Regions from separate parts of the Sporomusa sphaeroides DSM 2875 genome, predicted to be linked through region 1. Evidence: riboswitches for the same ligand, from Rfam matches in the RefSeq annotation. Region 1 holds a riboswitch; each other region holds the start of a gene.
What was found. Region 1 has a riboswitch for cobalamin ahead of SPSPH_RS03335 (efflux RND transporter periplasmic adaptor subunit). Riboswitches for the same ligand answer to the same signal wherever they lie in the genome.
Positions count from the first base shown of each region.

Region 2: linked by a shared signal. The riboswitch ahead of SPSPH_RS13985 (hypothetical protein) and the one ahead of SPSPH_RS03335 (efflux RND transporter periplasmic adaptor subunit) in region 1 are both predicted to bind cobalamin.
Region 3: linked by a shared signal. The riboswitch ahead of SPSPH_RS14510 (OmpH family outer membrane protein) and the one ahead of SPSPH_RS03335 (efflux RND transporter periplasmic adaptor subunit) in region 1 are both predicted to bind cobalamin.
Region 4: linked by a shared signal. The riboswitch ahead of cbiD (cobalt-precorrin-5B (C(1))-methyltransferase CbiD) and the one ahead of SPSPH_RS03335 (efflux RND transporter periplasmic adaptor subunit) in region 1 are both predicted to bind cobalamin.

Region 1 is NZ_CP146991.1:734,965-739,340, reverse strand. It holds gene SPSPH_RS03340 (efflux RND transporter permease subunit) at 1-645, opposite strand, end outside; gene SPSPH_RS03335 (efflux RND transporter periplasmic adaptor subunit) at 642-1,883, opposite strand; cobalamin riboswitch at 2,282-2,465, opposite strand; gene SPSPH_RS03330 (energy transducer TonB) at 2,558-2,989, opposite strand; gene SPSPH_RS03325 (energy transducer TonB) at 3,032-3,709, opposite strand; gene SPSPH_RS03320 (ExbD/TolR family protein) at 3,715-4,125, opposite strand; gene SPSPH_RS03315 (MotA/TolQ/ExbB proton channel family protein) at 4,112-4,376, opposite strand, start outside.
Region 2 is NZ_CP146991.1:2,984,753-2,989,128, reverse strand. It holds gene SPSPH_RS14000 (YvrJ family protein) at 1-77, shown strand, start outside; gene SPSPH_RS13995 (hypothetical protein) at 74-256, shown strand; gene SPSPH_RS13990 (hypothetical protein) at 240-392, shown strand; cobalamin riboswitch at 601-776, opposite strand; cobalamin riboswitch at 1,027-1,208, shown strand; gene SPSPH_RS13985 (hypothetical protein) at 1,503-2,603, shown strand; gene SPSPH_RS13980 (nitrogenase iron protein NifH) at 2,769-3,620, shown strand; gene SPSPH_RS13975 (nitrogenase component 1) at 3,651-4,376, shown strand, end outside.
Region 3 is NZ_CP146991.1:3,099,900-3,104,275, reverse strand. It holds cobalamin riboswitch at 66-238, shown strand; gene SPSPH_RS14520 (hypothetical protein) at 341-553, opposite strand; gene SPSPH_RS14515 (hypothetical protein) at 678-875, shown strand; cobalamin riboswitch at 927-1,109, shown strand; gene SPSPH_RS14510 (OmpH family outer membrane protein) at 1,242-1,691, shown strand; gene SPSPH_RS14505 (hypothetical protein) at 2,067-3,398, shown strand; gene SPSPH_RS14500 (TonB-dependent receptor domain-containing protein) at 3,492-4,376, shown strand, end outside.
Region 4 is NZ_CP146991.1:1,779,877-1,784,252, reverse strand. It holds gene cobM (precorrin-4 C(11)-methyltransferase) at 1-83, opposite strand, end outside; gene cbiT (precorrin-6Y C5,15-methyltransferase (decarboxylating) subunit CbiT) at 114-707, opposite strand; gene cbiE (precorrin-6y C5,15-methyltransferase (decarboxylating) subunit CbiE) at 704-1,336, opposite strand; gene cbiD (cobalt-precorrin-5B (C(1))-methyltransferase CbiD) at 1,315-2,409, opposite strand; cobalamin riboswitch at 2,522-2,693, opposite strand; gene SPSPH_RS07955 (LutC/YkgG family protein) at 2,900-3,514, shown strand; gene ldhH (L-lactate dehydrogenase (quinone) large subunit LdhH) at 3,514-4,376, shown strand, end outside.

The DNA.
Region 1 (4,376 bases):
GGCAGGCAAAAGCAGGTTATCGCCTTTAATGCGCTCGGCAATCTGGTTTAGCGACAAATTATATAAGGCTAGTTTATCGCGGTCAACCAGTACGGCGATTTCCCGGTCGCGACCGCCGCCGACAGCCACATCGGATACACCGCCGGCCCGTTGGAGCCGCTCTTTGAAAATGTGATCGGCTTTGCCATAGATATCAGACAATGGATATTTTGCCTTTACCGCAATTTCCATAACCGGCACAGCGTTGGCATCCCGCCGGCTTATCACCGGTTCCTCTACATCCTCCGGCAGTTTTTTCCGCACCCGGTTGATGGCCTTGGAAGCGTCGATAGAGGCAATATCGCCATTGGCCATATAGTCAAATTCCAGGACGATCGTAGCCCGTTCCGGCTTGGCAATGGCGAGAATCCGCTTTAAATGCGATAAGGAAACCAATTCCTGTTCCAGTGGTTTGACCACCATTTCCTCAACCTCTTCCACGCTGGCGCCGGGATATTCAACAGCTATGGAAAAATAGGGACTGTTCAGGGCCGGCAGCAGCTCCACACCGATACGAAAAAAGCTGTATAGCCCCAGCACAACAAACAGCATGACAATCATGGTTATGCCGACAGGACGTTGAATAGAAAAACGGGTGATATTCATATGTGCGTATCCACCTCAACAGCCATCCCCGGTTTAAGCCGGGATACATTACTGACGGCCACCCGCTCCCCTGCGTGAATGCCTGTAAGCAGTTCTACAGTTTCATCATTGCGTTGTCCGGTTGTTACCAGGCGCTGTTCGGCCTGATTTTTGTCATCAATGACAAATACATACTGCTTGCCGTTTTTTTCTGTAACCGCGGTTTTTGCCACAAACAAAGTCTGCTCTCTAAGCAGCCCGGCAATACCGGCATGGGCGAACATACCGCTTTTGACGGCAACATCTGCCAGGGTTAACGCCAGCCTGACAGTAAAGAGCCGGGTTTGGGCATCTGCTGCCGGACTGATATAAATAATGCTGCCAGGATACTCCTGCCCCAGTGAATCAATGGCAACCATTACCTGCATGCCGCTCCGGATTTGCGCTGCATTCTGCTCGGAAACAAGGCAATCAACATAGCTGCTGCTATTATCAACAACCGTCAGCAGCTTTTGCCCGGCCTGCACAAAGGCTCCTGCTTCCACCTGCCGGTAGCCGATAATACCGTCCCGCGGTGCCCGCAGCAGCCGGTCTTCCCGCTGTTTCTCCAAGGCTTCCAGGCCGTATTTGGCTTTAGCCAGCGCTGCCTGTTTGCTTTCTAAAACCGCCGGAACGCCACTTGGCATCGACTGTTCCTTTAGTACGTCCAGAGCTGCTTTTGCATTGACTATTTGCTGTTTGGCCGTATCCAGCGTTTCCCGGGAAATGGCCCCCATATTGTACAAGGCTTCATACCGCCGGTAATTAGCAAGATTCCGCTCATAATCGGCCTCGGCTTTTTGATAATCGGCAGCAAATGCGGCTTTGATTTCGATACTGTCCGCTCCGGCCTGCCGGATAGCGGCTGTTGTCTGGGCGATCGCCAGATCGATATCCTCCAAATCCTGCGCAACAAGTATTTGTCCGGCTGTTACTTGCTGGCCTAACTCTACGGCAACCCGGGTAATATGCCCCGCGTACTTGGGCGCAATATCGACCTGCGCCGCCGCCACCGTTTGCCCGCTTAAGATAATCCTTGAAAACATATCCTGCCGCCGGATTGTCTCTACCGCTACCAGCGGCTTGACTGCGCCGGCTTTTGCCGTATTTCCCTGACTGCTATGGCTTTTCCAGAAGAACAGGGCACCGGCCAAAACTGCTGCCACCACCACAATCCCCAGCATCTGCCGGCACTTTTTGCTATGTATAACTTTCTTCATCAGTAATGTGTGTTCACTCCATTCCTTACATCTGCCGGTTATCGCGGTAACAGCCGGAAGCGGTTAATCACCTTGCGGAAGAATCTCCTGATGTGCCAATAACCGTCAACTCCTTGTTGACGGTTATTGGCGCAAGCTGTTTAAGACCAGCCCAGAATTCCGGCCTGCCGGTTAGTACTCAATGATAAACTGATTTTACAACTTATGATTCCAGGCCAGGATCCGGTTAAAGGGCAAATCCCAATAATTAAAGCAGCTATAACATGCAAAAGCCCCTTCCTGAAATTCAGGAAGGGGCAACAAAATACAATAGCATCGTTCCTAATCTACCCCGGCGTTTTTATAGCAGCCGGGAAAATTATACGCTCTAAATCCCCTCCTCATCGCTCGTGAGTAAAACGGTGATTGTCAGACAGGCAGTTCTCCTGGCTCTGGATCATGGCTCACCCAAACCTTCCCAAGACGGTTTCGTCTCAGTGGTATATCTTGGGTTTGCTCCCCATTACAGTGGCGGGACCGCGCCGGTTTTTCACCGGTCTTCCCTATTAAGCCTTTTCAGGCACCTGGCCAAATACTATGAAATTTTTACAATTATCACTCAAATATTACCATGCCGTATAAGGTCTGTCAAGCTTATCCTGTCGATGCTGCTTACAAGCAACAGTATCCTGTTACTACTCCGCAGCCTTCACGGTTTCTTCGTTATTTACCTGTTCTTCCGGCACATATTTCTCCACATTAACCTGAAGGGGAAAAAGAATGGAACAGGCTACCGCCTGATTATCACTGGTGTAAGCCGGGCTGAACACGGACTGCTTCATTGAATCAATGACGGCCTGATCAAATAATGCATCGCCGGAGCTTGTGATTATTTTTATATCACTGTCTATGATTCCGATTGCCGATACGGTTGCCTTTACCTTCACCATTATGGTTTGTTCCGAATATTTTTCCCGTAAATCATCCGAAAGTGAAACCGGAGCCAAACTAATAATTTTAGGAGGAGTCACCGGCGAATTGTTATTTGCCATAACCGGAACAGCCAGGCTGATAAGAATTACTAAAAAGCCGGCAATAAGTAATTGCATTTTGGGGAAATATTTCATAAAACCACCCTCTCTTTTCTTGCCGCAATGCCTGGTGACAGCTTAGCCATTCAAGCGAAAGGATACGGGAATTGTGGTGACGCACGCGACTGCCCGCCCGGTATCCCGGTTGCGGGCCGGTACAAACCGCCATTGCCGTACGGCTTCTATCGCCGCCTGATCCAGGGAAGCATGCCCGGATGTCCGTAACAGAACTACATTTGCCGGATTCCCGTTCTCCAGAACCTGCACTTTCACCACCACAGTTCCATTTATTCCGGTTTGCCTGGCGGCCTGCGGATAAACAGGCTCTACCCTGCTCAGTACGCCGGGCGGGGCTATCCCGCCGCCGGTGCTGCCGGTTGAAGCACTGCCGCCGGTCGCCGGCACCGCCGCAGCCGGCTGTGCCTCAGCTTCGTCAACAGCCGGTCCGGATGACGGCGCAGCCGCCGGAGCAGGATTAACGGCCAACGGCTGCGGGCTAACCGGGGCTCGGGGGGCCGGAGCCTGAGGGGCGACTGCCGGCTGCGGATTGGGTTGCTGCACGGCAGGTGCCGGTATATTTGGTGCGGCAGCAGCCGCCACCTGCGGTTCATTTTGAAAATCCAGCTCGATAAATTGTTCATTGATAACAACCTTAGGAAATAAACCGGCGAACAAATGCCCGGAACCTGCCAGCAATAAAAAGTGAACAAAAACAGATACCGTTATCGCCCGCCGCCAGCTCATACTGCCCACCATACCCATTACCTCGCTTTCGTTTCGGCTGCTACCGCCACCCGGCGGGCGCCCGCCATCTTCAGTTCATCCAGAACGTTAATAACCTGACCATATTCCACTTGCTTATCAGCCCGGAGGACAAATACTTTGTCAGGCTGACCGGCTATCTCCATCCCTACCCGCTTTTTTAGCAGCGTCAGGGGTAATTCTTCCTGTTCAAACAATATCCGCCCATCCTTGGTGACGGTTACAGTAATATTGCGCTGTGTATCCTGCTGCACGGCTGCCGCCTGGGGCAGGCTGACCGGCATAGTATGCTGCTCCACCATGTACAATGTGCTCATCATGAAAAAGACCAGCAAAAAAAATATGATATCAATCATCGGAATAATCATCAGCTGCGGCTGTTCTGCCACCCTTAGGCTACGCAATCTCATGATCTTGCCTCCGCACCGGCCATTTCCGCAGCGAAGCGATAACTACGGCACTGGTTTGTTCCATATCGGTAACCAGACGATCCAGAAGCTGGGCAAAGATAATATTGGCGACAAACGCCAGCACTGCGACGCACAGGCCGGCAGCAGTCGCCACCAGCGCCTCGCCGACCCCGCCGGTAATGGCCATCGGCTGTCCGGACTGGATATTAAGTACACTAAAAGACTGAATCATCCCAATAACGGTCCCCAGC
Region 2 (4,376 bases), 2.2 Mb from region 1:
AGCGCCTGACCGAACTGACCAGCGCGATCAACAAAATGTGTTATTGCGTCGAAAGGATGGAGGTCATGAAAAAATGATGCTGAAAACAGTCTATGGTCCGCCACCGGTTGATGCGGAACGGATTGAGGCGGCAGAAGCAGAGTTGGAGAGCGCTTTGGTGCGCGAGGAGGATTTAACAGCTGAGGCAATGACTGCATCTCTAAAAAGACGAACAAACGCAAACCCGGACAAGGAGGCGCGTGCTCAAGACGCTTGACGTCCTGCTTACTACCATTGATGCGGTGTTGGAAGCTTTGCCGGAGGATATCGATAAAGAACATCCCGAACGGCTGAAAATTATCCGGGATATTCTCGGACTAGTGATTACCGCCCGAAAACTGCATGCCTTATAAACGACGGAAGCACGCCGAAACGGTGTGCTTCTATATTTTTAATTGCAGCAGTAGTAAAGTGAGTGATTGGTACGACAAAACCCTCCCTGAACTTGCAAAGGGAGGGTTACGCTATAAGAGGACTCAGTCCGAATAAAAATCCCGGCATAAATAATAGCCGGGAAAAATGATTACTCTCATAATCGCCTTCCCATCGCTCGTGGGTCAAACGGTGACTTTTAAATAGGCAGTTCTTCTGACTTAGGGTCATTGCTTACCTGCGCCTTCCCGGGATATCCAGTGGCATTATGCAGGTTTGCTCTCCGTCACAGCGGCGGGACCGTGTTGGTTTTACACCAAACTTCCCTATTAAGCCCGTAGGGCACCTATTTCGATCATATGCAATTGTATTTTCTAAATTGCAATCATAATAGCACTTTTGTTTATTGAATGTCAATTGTTGAAGATTTTGGCGATTATTGATCTTTAAAATGTAAATTGATGCGGCATCAGGATTTATACCGGTTGAATCAGTACATAAGCATCAGTACTTAAGCGACGCTCAAAAAATGTAAAAACTACAAAAGAAATTGACACATCATTACAAAAAATGCTATTATGAAACGAATAATGGAGTATTAACCTTTCAGGATAATTAAATAGCGTTAAGATAGGTGCCCGCAAGGGCTTAATAGGGAAGACCGGTGTAACGCCGGCGCGGTCCCGCCACTGTAATAGGGAGCGAATCCAAAGTATGCCACTGAGACACGCGTCTTGGGAAGGTTTGGACAAGCGATGATCTAGAGCCAGGAGAACTGCCTGTCTGTCAATCACCGTTTTACCTACGAGCGATAGGGAGGGGGTTAAGTACATACATGTTGTATGGTATTTCTTCCCGGCGTTTTGCGCCGGGATTTTTTAATACAACAAGGGGTACTCTTTCTATCTCCCGCCGATGGCCGGGAGATTTTTTTATTCGTAGTAGGTATGGACGTTGTCCAGTTAAGGTGGAAGGTTTAAGAGAGGTGAGTTATTGACACAAGAAAGGCGCTCACGCAAAACTGTAGTTACGTCTGAGGGGAATATGGCTTGTTATAGCAGTATCAAGAAACAAGGGAGAGAAATAGCAGAATGAAAAAAAGTATTTTGTTGTTGACGTTGATGGTTGCCTTAGGGACAGGAGCCACGGCTTTTGCAGCGGAAAATGATTCTTTAACTGTAAATGGCGACATCAGGTTACGGTTTGATAAACAAACGAACTATAATCAACCAGACTTTAACGCGAATAAATACCGTATCCGTTTAAATTTAGGATATAAGCTAAGCCCGGAATGGTCATTCAATACAAGGGTGGTAGCTGGTGATTCACTGTTTGGAGATGCTCCGCCTAATGTCGATGACGTGCAGATTTCCGTTGCCAGCTTAACATACAAGCAACCGGACTGGAATGCTACGATTGGTCGCCAGGTGTTTAGTATGTTTGAAGGACTTGCGGTTAGCATGGATGATGGCCACACGCCTGGCGATGCTGGTTATCCAGCGGCGGGAAACCGCCCGGATGGTGGTAACGCAAAGAATTTCCCGTCTTTACAAGGGGCTAAATTCCAAAACAAAATTGGTAAAACAAACGTGACTTCTTTTTATGGGAATTTAAACGCTCGTACTGACGATGGCGCGAATTACAATGTAAAAGGGATTGCGGCTATTGGACCGGTTGGCGCTTTCAAAGTCGGGGGAATGGTCTATACTACCGATTCTTATGTATCTGCTGCTGATGTAAGCAAGTATGGTGTGAAAAACGGCAGCAAAACGGGTTATTCCGTGACAGCCAACACGAAATTATTCAATAATTATTTATATACCGGCGCTGAGTATATCTGGGGTCTTGCCGATACGCACGATAAAGCCTATAAACTGATTGCTAAGACTCCGGAAACAAAAAAGGTCGGCGATATGCAGTATGCGGTCGAGTATCGAAATATAGAGCAAAATGCGCTGGACTATAACTCTTGCACGAATACGGCGCGTGGAATATCGATGATGCGTACCAAAAATATTAATATCGGCGACTTTACCTACTGGGCTCTTAGCGCCAAGCGCCAGTTAACTCCCGAGCTAACAGCAACGTTATTCTATGAAAAATATAATCCGCAAAACCATGGGAAAACAACCCCGTCAAGCGCACAAGTGGAAGATCAGGTCTATCGTCTGCAATTAGATTATAAATTCTAACAGGAAATTACCGGATGTAAACGTGTAATTTTGCAAGCAAAAATTTCTAGTTGATGCGTAGTTTGCGTTGTCAGTGATATTGTTTGTACGCAATGAATTCCGGCTGCAGTGGGGGTTGCCAAAAGGCTGACTGTTGCAGCCGTTTGGCAATAGAAAGGAATGTGCATGAATCCACAAAATGAGAAAGACTGTTTAAAGATTGCGTTTTATGGCAAAGGCGGAATTGGCAAATCCACAGTTTCCGCCAATGTTTCCGCAGCGCTGGCGAGCCAAGGCTGTAAGACTTTACATATCGGGTGCGATCCAAAGGCGGATTCCGCACGTTGCCTGGTGGGGCGTAAAATTCCTACCGTGTTGCAACAATTGCAGATAAAACCAGAGGGGATTGACAGGAACGATATTGTTTTTCCGGGTTTCGGCGGTGTTGACTGCATCGAGGCGGGAGGGCCTGAGGCTGGCATTGGCTGCGCCGGCAGGGGAATCATCACCATGATGGAGGAATTGAAGTACCTGGAGCTCTGGCGTGAGGGCTGGGACGCTGTTATCTATGACGTGTTGGGCGATGTTGTGTGTGGCGGCTTTTCAGTTCCGATGCGCGAAAGATATGCAGATACCGTTTATATTGTGACATCAGCGGAGTTCATGTCGCTATATGCTGCCAATAACATCATGAAAGCGATTAGCAGAAGCCAGGGGGCACGGTCCGTGACGCTGGGGGGATTAATTCACAATTGTAGAACCGGTGAGTCGAAGCGCGAGGCAGTGGAGCAGTTTGCCTTATTGACAGGTACGCAGGTAGTGGCCGATGTCCCATTCAGCCGGGAAATAACCCTGTCAGAACTGGCAGGCAAAACCGTGCTGGAAAAGTATCCGGATTCAGAAGCCGCTGGTTTCTTTAAAGAACTGGCGGGGGTCATTGCTAAACATCAGGGTCAAACGCACATAAAAGCGCTGAATGATGATGAACTGGAAAAATTCAGTCACTATATGCTTGATCTGGAATTGGCAAAAGCATAATAGCGGGGCCGGAAATGGGAGGAAATGAATTTGTCTTGTGCGGGTTATAAACAGGGAAGCAACAGTATTGAAAAAATCAGTCTTTCGGCTGTGACGGATACAATACCGCTCGATAGCTTTTTTGACCGGGGCATAGCGGATGATGACTGTGGAGAACTGGTTAATCTGGCCTTGGCTGTGCCGGGCATTGACGTAGTAGCGGCAGGCCCTGCCTCTTGTTCGCGGGTGCTATACTTCAGAGCTGCGAAAAAAAGGTTGGAAGAACGCTTGTTTTTGCACCCTATATCCAGCAATGATTTTACTGCCGGCAATCATCTGCAAAATTTGGAAGAATCGCTTACAGACCTGGCGGCTTCGCGCCGATCAAGAGCGATCATTGTGTATGTTACTTGTGCCGATATTCTTGCAGGCACTGATTTTGCCAGTATAACCGGACGCGTAGAATGTCAACACGGGATACCGGTGAAGGTCTTTGAGCGGGGGCCGCTTTCCCGGCGACGGACGCTTCCCAAAGAGCGGCTGTGTGATATTTTTATCGATTTGCTGCAACGAGGCAACCGGAGTGGAAGCAATAACTGCATTCACTTGTTGGGAGACGCCGGGAAGCTTGCTGAAACTTCCGGACTAAGAAAGATGCTTATGCACTACTGTTCCGACGGGGAAATCAGAGAATTTGCCGCGCTGGACTCTTACGAACAATTTGAGGAAATGACAACAGGCAAACTGAACATTGCCTTGGATCGCTTTGGTTATGAC
Region 3 (4,376 bases), 2.4 Mb from region 1:
CACAGGAAGGCTTTTTTATATTTGTTGCAGATAATTAGTTGCTTATTCAAGGTTATGATCTCACAAAACTTTATACGAAATCAGGTATCCGTCGTCAGGGCGGATTTAAAAGGGAAGTCCGGTGTGATTCCGGCGCTGTCTCGCAACTGTGAAGGAGAGCCATATTTCTGCAAGCCTCTTACCAAGGAGAATGTGGTGATGACCCAAGTCAGGGTACTGCCTGGTTTCTAGTGTCTCAGCTGAGACATGTATATCCGTACAGCCTGCGATGCACAGGTCTGGGATTAAGAACACTCGCAGGCATAGGCTAGCTCTGAGCTAACATATGACTGGAGGCTTGTTAAGGTGAGCTTTCTCGCCTGACAGCCAGCGAGCGGTTTTTGACCCGGCACCGGCAGCAGGCAGCTTTAGCAACAGGTAAAGCGTCGATTGTTCCGCCGGGCGGAATAGTCGGCGCTTTTTGTTTCACTTGTGAGCTGCTGTCATGGATCAGGCCCATGACAGTAATATACCCGGTGCCGTTTAGCCGGCACCGCATACAAATCATTGCCAAAGGGGGATAGCGACAGCCTGCAGCCCCATGCCGGCGCTTTAAAGGACAAGCAAACCAAAGCCGCTGCGCCGGCGGGGAGAAGTGAATATATTTTACCGCAGTCCGGTAGTAGGAGAGGTGAGCTATGAAACGCCGGAGGATCGAGACCTTAACCCGCGCACTGCTGGACTATGGCTATCATGTCCGGCAGGTTCAGCATATTGTTGAGGAAGCCGGAAGGAATGGCAGGGCTGAAATGATGGAAGATGCCATTATCGAAGCGCTGGAAGCGTATGTGAAGTTTGCTGCCAGGTGCAAACAGCAAGGGCACAATATCTGCTGATTTTCGGCATAATGCTTCGAAGTCGTGTATAGAATGAGAAAGTGATGACAAATGAATATCGTTGGGATAGGTGCCCTACGGGGCTTAATAGGGAAGTCCGGTGCAATGCCGGCGCGGTCCCGCCACTGTAACGGGGAGCAATCTCGCAGATATGCCACTGGAGCGAACGCTTTGGGAAGGTGCGAGAAAGCAATGAACCGGAGCCAGGAGAACTGCCTGTCTGACAATCACCGTTTGACCTGCGAGGTATGGGGAGGAGATTACGCAACAAGCCAGGACGGCTTTCGTCCGGACAGCGTAACCACTCCCGATGAGGGAGTTTTTTTTATTGCTTAGAAGCACAAATCAAATAGGAGAGGAAATGGCATGAAGCAAATAACACGCAGTCTTTTATTACTTATTGCCGTATGTTTCCTGGGCGGCATACTGGCCCCGGCCGGGGCGCAGGCCGCCAAGGCCAAGGCCAAACCGGAGCAAACCGTGGGCTATGTCAACCGGCAGCAGGTTTTCGCCAGCTACCCCGGCATCCAGGATATCATGAACCGCATTCAGACCATGCGGAACGAGGCGCAGCAAGACTACGACACCCGGAGCAAGGACCTGCCGGAGGCCGAGCGGCAAGCCTTAAACGACACCATCGCCCGCGAGGAAGCCCGGAAGGAAGACAACCTCATGAAACCGGTAGGCGACAAAATCGAGGCGTCCATTAAGGCCGTTGCCGAGGAAAAGGGACTGACAGTAATTATCGATGCAGCAACCGTGGTCTATGGCGGTATTGATATCACCGCCGACGTGATAGCTAAGCTCAAACAATAAGCGGGTAGTTTGGCCTTGAACATTAGATTGATTAATCATGGGAAAGATCACCGGGTTGATGCCGTACCTTGGCCGACAACGTGATATCCCTGATTGATAGATGAGACTTGATTCAAGCGGGGCTTTAACCCCAATGAATCCTGGTCGGAATTATCCGGAGGTTTAGCCGCTCGCCTGTAGCCCGTAGGGGCATAATCCCCCTTATAGAAGATGAGAGTCTTGGAGCCGGTTAACCTTCGGAGAAATTCCCTACTTTTGTAAAGGAGGTGAGCGTTAGCGCCTAACCTGCGAGGTTAAAACTCCAGCAGCCTAGTCTGCTGCTGCAAGGTAGTCAGGTAAGAAAAACTATTAAAAAACGAAAGCGAGGAATGTAAAATGGCGAGTGAATTAGCGTATGGGTTGTATAACTATGGAGTGGGTAGCGGTGTAGGCGAAGTCGGCCGTTGCAAGTTTGATGCGTCGACCACACCGACAATTCAGCATAATGTTACCAATCTTACAGGTTTAGCACCTGATCCGAAGGTATTCTATTTCCTGAATAAAGACGGTCAACCCCGCCTGTTGGTTGCGGAAACCGTCTATGATTCCTCTTATAATCCGCTGCCAAGCGAGTTCCGGATTCTTAATGCCGCAACCTTTGCCCAAGTGTATCCGACTTCCGGCACGGTACAATGGGGCTACGGCACCGCCACCGCGGATAAGCTGGTGAACGTATATGCTTTCAAGAGAAATGGCACCGATGATTATATTTACGGTATTGATTATGACCGCCAAACCGTTTTCCGCGTACAAAATTCCTCCGGTGACACCTATTCCTTCGACACGGTCAATAAGTATTACTTCAATACCGCAGCCGCTCAGGACTATGGCATTGATGTCGCTGTTGACGCCAATAATGTATACGCCCTCTTTATTTCGGCTACTGACGTTTGGGCCGGTAGTTATAATGACAGTACAGTGGTAAAATTAACGACGGCTTTGGCGCTGGCGTCAACGCCGAATACCAATAGCACCCTTGGCAAAAACGCCTTCGGCTTTGCCGAATATGGCGGCGACCTGTACATCACCTCCATCGGCGGCATGCAGCAGAACGGCTTCAGCAACGGTGCCGATTCCAAACTGGAAAGACTGGTGAAATCCACGATGGTTTCCAGCGTTTTGTTTGCCGGTAGCTCAACTTCTACGACAGATGCAGCCAAGGGTGATTTCCGCGACATTGCCATTGGCGCTGGCGGTGAGGTATTTGTATTAACCGGTTACTATAGTAATATAAGTACCGGTGCACTTACCGGTTACCTGTACAACACGGATGTGACAACTCTTAACACCGGTACTGGCGGTTATATAGATGATACAACCTTAAATCTGCCCAGTCAGTCACTTACTACTTTCGCCGGTTATTTCTGGTCGCTGATTTACAACAATTCCGACAATATGGTTTGGTTTGCCCGGGGCAACGATTTCGCGATGTATCAATATGATGTTGGCTTCACGGTAGAAGGCTCTATTGCCGCCAATGCTTTGGCGTCAAGCGGTACCGGCTGGAGCATTAACGGTGCGGCTATTTACGAACCGGTAGTCACAACGCTGGCCCTAAAAGCGGCTCCGGGCGGCATTTCCGGCGGTACGGTGCGGGCCTCGCATCCGGCTTTTGCTTCGGTATCGCAGCAAGCCTTTTTGGAAAGAAAGAAACTGCTAGGCATCTAATATTTGCAGCTGATAACAACATAATGAACCCGGGAAGCAGCAGGGCTAAGCCTTGTTGCTTCTCGATGGTTTATACAGAGGAAGGATGTTTTTGTGCAGTACAAACGTAAGTCTGCCGGTAAACAACATCGGCGCAAGCAGCGGCTGCTGGCGCTGGCTATTTGCCTGGCTTTATCCGCCCCGGTCTACGCCGCCCCCACTGTGACGCCGGTAGTCAAACAGGAAATTGATACAGCGACCGATACCACGGTGGGCAATGCGATTTACACCGACGCAGGCTATGAAAAGCCCAGCGGCAACTCCGGCAGAGCGGGGTATTACACGTCCGTAACCATTGGCGACGGCTATATCTGGCGGCCTGTCGATATCTATAAGACTACGGGTCATGTAGATCCAAATAGTGCCGCGAATAATATTGCAGTAGAAAAGCTTGTTTTAGGCAATAATGCCGCTATCGATTTAGCCTATTTCCGCAGCACGGCTTATGATCCGGATGTCAATGTGTATTATGATACCGATTATGACACGCAGGTTACCAGTAAGGGCCGTTCGCTTAGAATTACTAATCTAACCTTAAACGGTGATTTCACCTACCGGACAAGCGTTGGCATGAGTTCTACCGATCATGGGGGGCAGGCCAGCAATGTATTTGTACCACGGCTAGTAGTATTAAACAACCCTACCATTGCCAGGCTGAACGCTGAAGGCGGCATCCGGCTCTTTTATCAAATCAGCTATGTCAATGTGGCTACGGTAGAGATGCCTGACGGAACCTTTAGACCGCAGCTGGTGGATTTTTCCCAAAATCCTGCTTCCTTTGTTGCCGATCCGACGAAGACATCAGGCTCAGGGGGAAGATATTTAATAGCTACGTTTGGCGGCTTAACCGCGGAACAGGCTGCGGCCTTGGGCGAGACGCTGGATGTCGTCGGCCAGGCTACCCTGATGGATGCGCCTCTGACCAAGTATCTGGTAATA
Region 4 (4,376 bases), 1.0 Mb from region 1:
TCTGCCTGTCCCAAAAGGCGCTGCCCTTTCACGGTAATCAGCTCAGGATCTCCCGGACCGGCTCCTACAAAAAATACATTCATTGATATTCTCCCTTCATCCAGGCTGTTTCCCTATCCGGCAGCCTGCCCTTCTTTAGTACAGGTAATAATATATATCGGGTTAAGTGCTTTAAACATATTACTGGTGCCCACCGGCTGAATCCGGGTAACTTGTACACAGCAAGCCTCAACCGCATAGGCCGGACGCTGCCGCATAAGCTGGAGAGCGGCAGACAGTGTTTCTACGGTAACAGCTGTTACAATCAGGCGTCCGCCCGGTTTCAGCAATTGATCGGCCGAGGACAAAATGTCGGGCAGCCTGCCGCCACTGCCGCCGATTAAGATGACTTCCGCCGCCGGCAGCCCGGCCAGCGCCGCCGGTGCCGAACCAAGCACAGCCTGAACATTGCCGGCCTCAAACTTAGCGGCGTTGGCCTTAATCAGTTCAATCCCCTCGGGTTCGCGCTCAATGGCATATACCCTGCCTTGCCTGGCCAATAAAGCCGCTTCAATGGATAGCGAACCGGTACCTGCCCCGATATCAATGACAGTGTCGGCAGCACCAATGCTGGCCTTAGCCAAAGTTAAGATGCGAATTTCCTGTTTCGTCATCGGAATGTCGCCTCTGATGAACTGCTCATCCGGAATACCTAAGCTGTGACTCATGCTTTCACCACCATTACGCTATGTTCAAAACCGGGAGTTTCTGCGGCCTCGGCTAAGGTCATAGCAGCCACCACTTCATTGTCATAAGACAAATTGGCGCATAACCAGACATGAGCCGCCTCCGGCCACCCGAATGCTAACAGGATGCGCGAAATACAGGCCGGATTGTGCTGAGTGTCAGTCAGGATGCCCAGCTTATGCCCTGGCCGGTAACGCAGTACCTCATCAGCGGCTGTACGGCCATGCATACTGATCAGAGCGGCATCCTGCCACACTTCGGCCACCCGGGCAAACGCCATTTGGACCGAACTAATACCGGGAATCACCGTAATACTCTCTGGCGCAAACCGTTTTCTGACTGCCACCAGCATGCTGTAAAATCCAGGGTCGCCGGACACCATAACCACTACATCCTGACTTGCCAGCTGTTCTTCAATAAAATCAAGCACACCGTTAATATCTTTATCAATAATCCTGGTAGCCTGACCGCCTGCGGCAAAGGTATCCAGCGCCCGCTTACTGCCTACCAGAACTCTGGCCTGAGCAATCGTCCGGCTAACGACAGGCAGCACATAATCAGGCGATCCGGGGCCAATGCCAACAACTACTACCTGGTACCTACATTCCATCCTAAATGGCCTCCAATTTCACGGGCTGTCTCATCAAGCCCCAGTATATCTCCCTGTAAAGTCACAATAACGGTTCCCACTGTCAAATCACCAAACACATAACGCTTTGCCCGGGCACTGGCCCGTTCGGCCAGTACAGAATAAACCTCAGTCATATTATACCGGGCGATGATTGGCATAGCAGCTTCGGTAGTAGTCGAAGCCATTATTTCTTCAATGGCCGTCTGTGGCGCTCCGTTTAGCGCCATATAGGCGGCTATTGTCTCCAGGCGGGCATCGGCCATCCGGTTATGAGTATGGAATATGCCGGCCGACACTTTAACGATTTTGCCAAGATGGCCAAATAACAACACCCGGCGCATGCCGTATTTTACTGCATTCTCCAACATATGTCCGATAAAATTGCTTGTCTGGATTACGGCGGCGGCCGGCAGGCCGCAACGGTTGATGGCTATATCCTGTCCGATTTTTCCCGGAGCAAATACTATATCTGTATAGCCTAATGCCTGCACCACACTAATCTGCGGTACAAGTGAATTTTTAAAAGCCTCTTCTGACATCGGTTCAACAATACCGGTAGTGCCAATAATCGACAGTCCGCCAACAATCCCCAATATGGGGTTAAGCGTTCTGGTCGCCAATTTCTCTCCCTCGGGAATAGAAATTGTCACAACAGCCCCTTTATCTGTTGGCAAACACTCAGTCACAGCCCTGGTAATCATGGAACGCGGCCCGGGATTTACTGCCGGTTCACCTACCGGCACAGCCAGCCCGGGTTTAGTCACCGTTCCTACGCCAATACCTGCTTTGATCACAACTCCCGGTTTATCGGTAATAATGATCTCTGCCATAATCCTAACCCCATTGGTTATATCCGGATCATCACCGGCATCTTTGATTATTGCCGCCATACCGCCGCCGGCAACCGGCCAGCTTTCGGCAACAGGTACTGTCAGCAGGACTCCTTGTGGTGAAAAAACCTGAAGAACAGTCACCGGCTGGCCCAGCCAGGCCATAACCGCAGCCTTGGCTGCCGCTGCGGCACAAGTCCCGGTGGTTATCCCTTTGCGCATTTCTTTATCGGACAATAAAAAAGCCCCCTTGAGCAGGGGGTATAACACCAAACAACATGTAAAGATTGCCTGAATATTGTACCCACACCTGCCTATCTTCCGTAGGTCCTAGCGGCATGTGTTAGAACAGGCAGGTCTCCTGACTCTGGTTCTTCGCGTACTTAGCCTTCCCAGTTTCCCAGTGGCATGTATTAAGCAGCATCCCCATTACAGTGGCGGGACCGCGCCGGTATTACACCGGACTTCCCTATTAAGCGCAAAGCACCCATTCCCTTACATGTATCAAATTTGCGATTAGTACTATTATTCCATATAGTTAATTATTTTCCTGCTTACCAGGCAGGAATTATCTAAATTAAATAATCTAAAAATTTTTCTGTATTTTTTGCGTTTTTTGTCAATTTTTAAAAGGGTTTTAGCCTATTTATTACGAAGTGTATACTGGTCAGACCATCATACCGATTAATTCGGTTATAAGGGAGTGGAGAATTTGAAAAAAGTAAGTGAAAATTGGACCCATGCGCTTACCTCCGGTACTTGTAGCGCCAGCCTGTTCCCGGAGTTCGAAACCCGGGCAAAAAACGCGGCCGCCGAAGTATTTCGCGTCAAAACAGCGGCTGAAGCCAAAGAAGTCATTGCCAATTTAGTCAAATACACCAACGCCCGCAAAGTAGTAGCCGTTGACAGCCCCTTGCAACAGGCAGCAGGAATTAATGCCACCCTAACAGACCTGGGTGTAAGCCTGTACACCGAACAAGCAGATATCGCCGAGCATGCTGAAAGTGCCGATATTGGCATCTCCGCTGTTGAGTTTGGCATTGCCGAGTCAGGCAGTGTTTGCCAGGATGCGTTAGCGTTTGAAAGCAGGCTTGTCTCGATGCTGCCTCCTTTACATATTGTTTTCATGAACAGCAATAGAATTGTTCCCGGCATAACAGAAGCTATGGAAACAATCGCCAAAGTCTACGACCGCGGTTATATCAGCTTTATTACCGGCCCCAGCCGCACTGCCGATATTGAACGCGTACTGACAATCGGCGTACATGGTCCCAGCCGTTTTGTCATTATTGCCGTTGATGAAGAAGTTAACGGAGGTAAGCAATAATGGAAGCGAATAATCGTAATATAAAAAATGAAATCCAGGAAAAGTTACAGGATGAAGTGCTGCGTGGCGCATTAAGCCGCTTTGCGGAGGCCTATCCGATATCCAGGGCCAAAGCTTATGAAAATGTTGCCGATATTGAGGCTCTGCGCGAACAAGTCCGTCAAATGAAGATGAGCGCCGTTGCCGATATTGAAAACCTGGCCGATAAATTTGAAGCAGAAGCTGCCAAACGGGGCGCTAAAGTGTTTCGCGCCAAAGATGGCAATGCGTTAAAAGAATATTTGATAAACCTCTGTAAAGAAAAAAATGTAAAACGAATTGTTAAATCCAAATCCATGGCTTCCGAGGAAATTCATCTTAATCACGATCTGGAAACAGCCGGCTTGCATGTTAAAGAAACTGACCTGGGTGAATGGATTATCTCTCTGGCCGGTCATAAACCGTCCCATATGGTTATGCCAGCCATTCACTTGAACCGTGAACAAGTTGCCGGCTACTTCTCCAAAGAACTGAAGCAGGAAATTCCGACCGATATTCCGTTCATGGTTCAGGCTGCCCGCCAAGCGCTCAGAGGGGAGTTCCTGGAAGCTGATATGGGCATATCGGGCGCAAACTTCGGTATCGCTGAAAATGGCGCTATCGGGCTGGTAACGAATGAAGGCAACGCCCGCCTTGTCACTACCCTGCCACGGGTTCATGTTGTCATCATCGGTTATGAAAAACTGATTCCCACCATTAAAGATGCCGCCCCCATCCTGCGCACCCTGCCGCGTAATGCCACCGGCCAGCTGATGACCAGTTATATGACAATGACTTCCGGTGTAACCCCGGTCATGGTCAAACAAGACGGAAAATGGGTTGA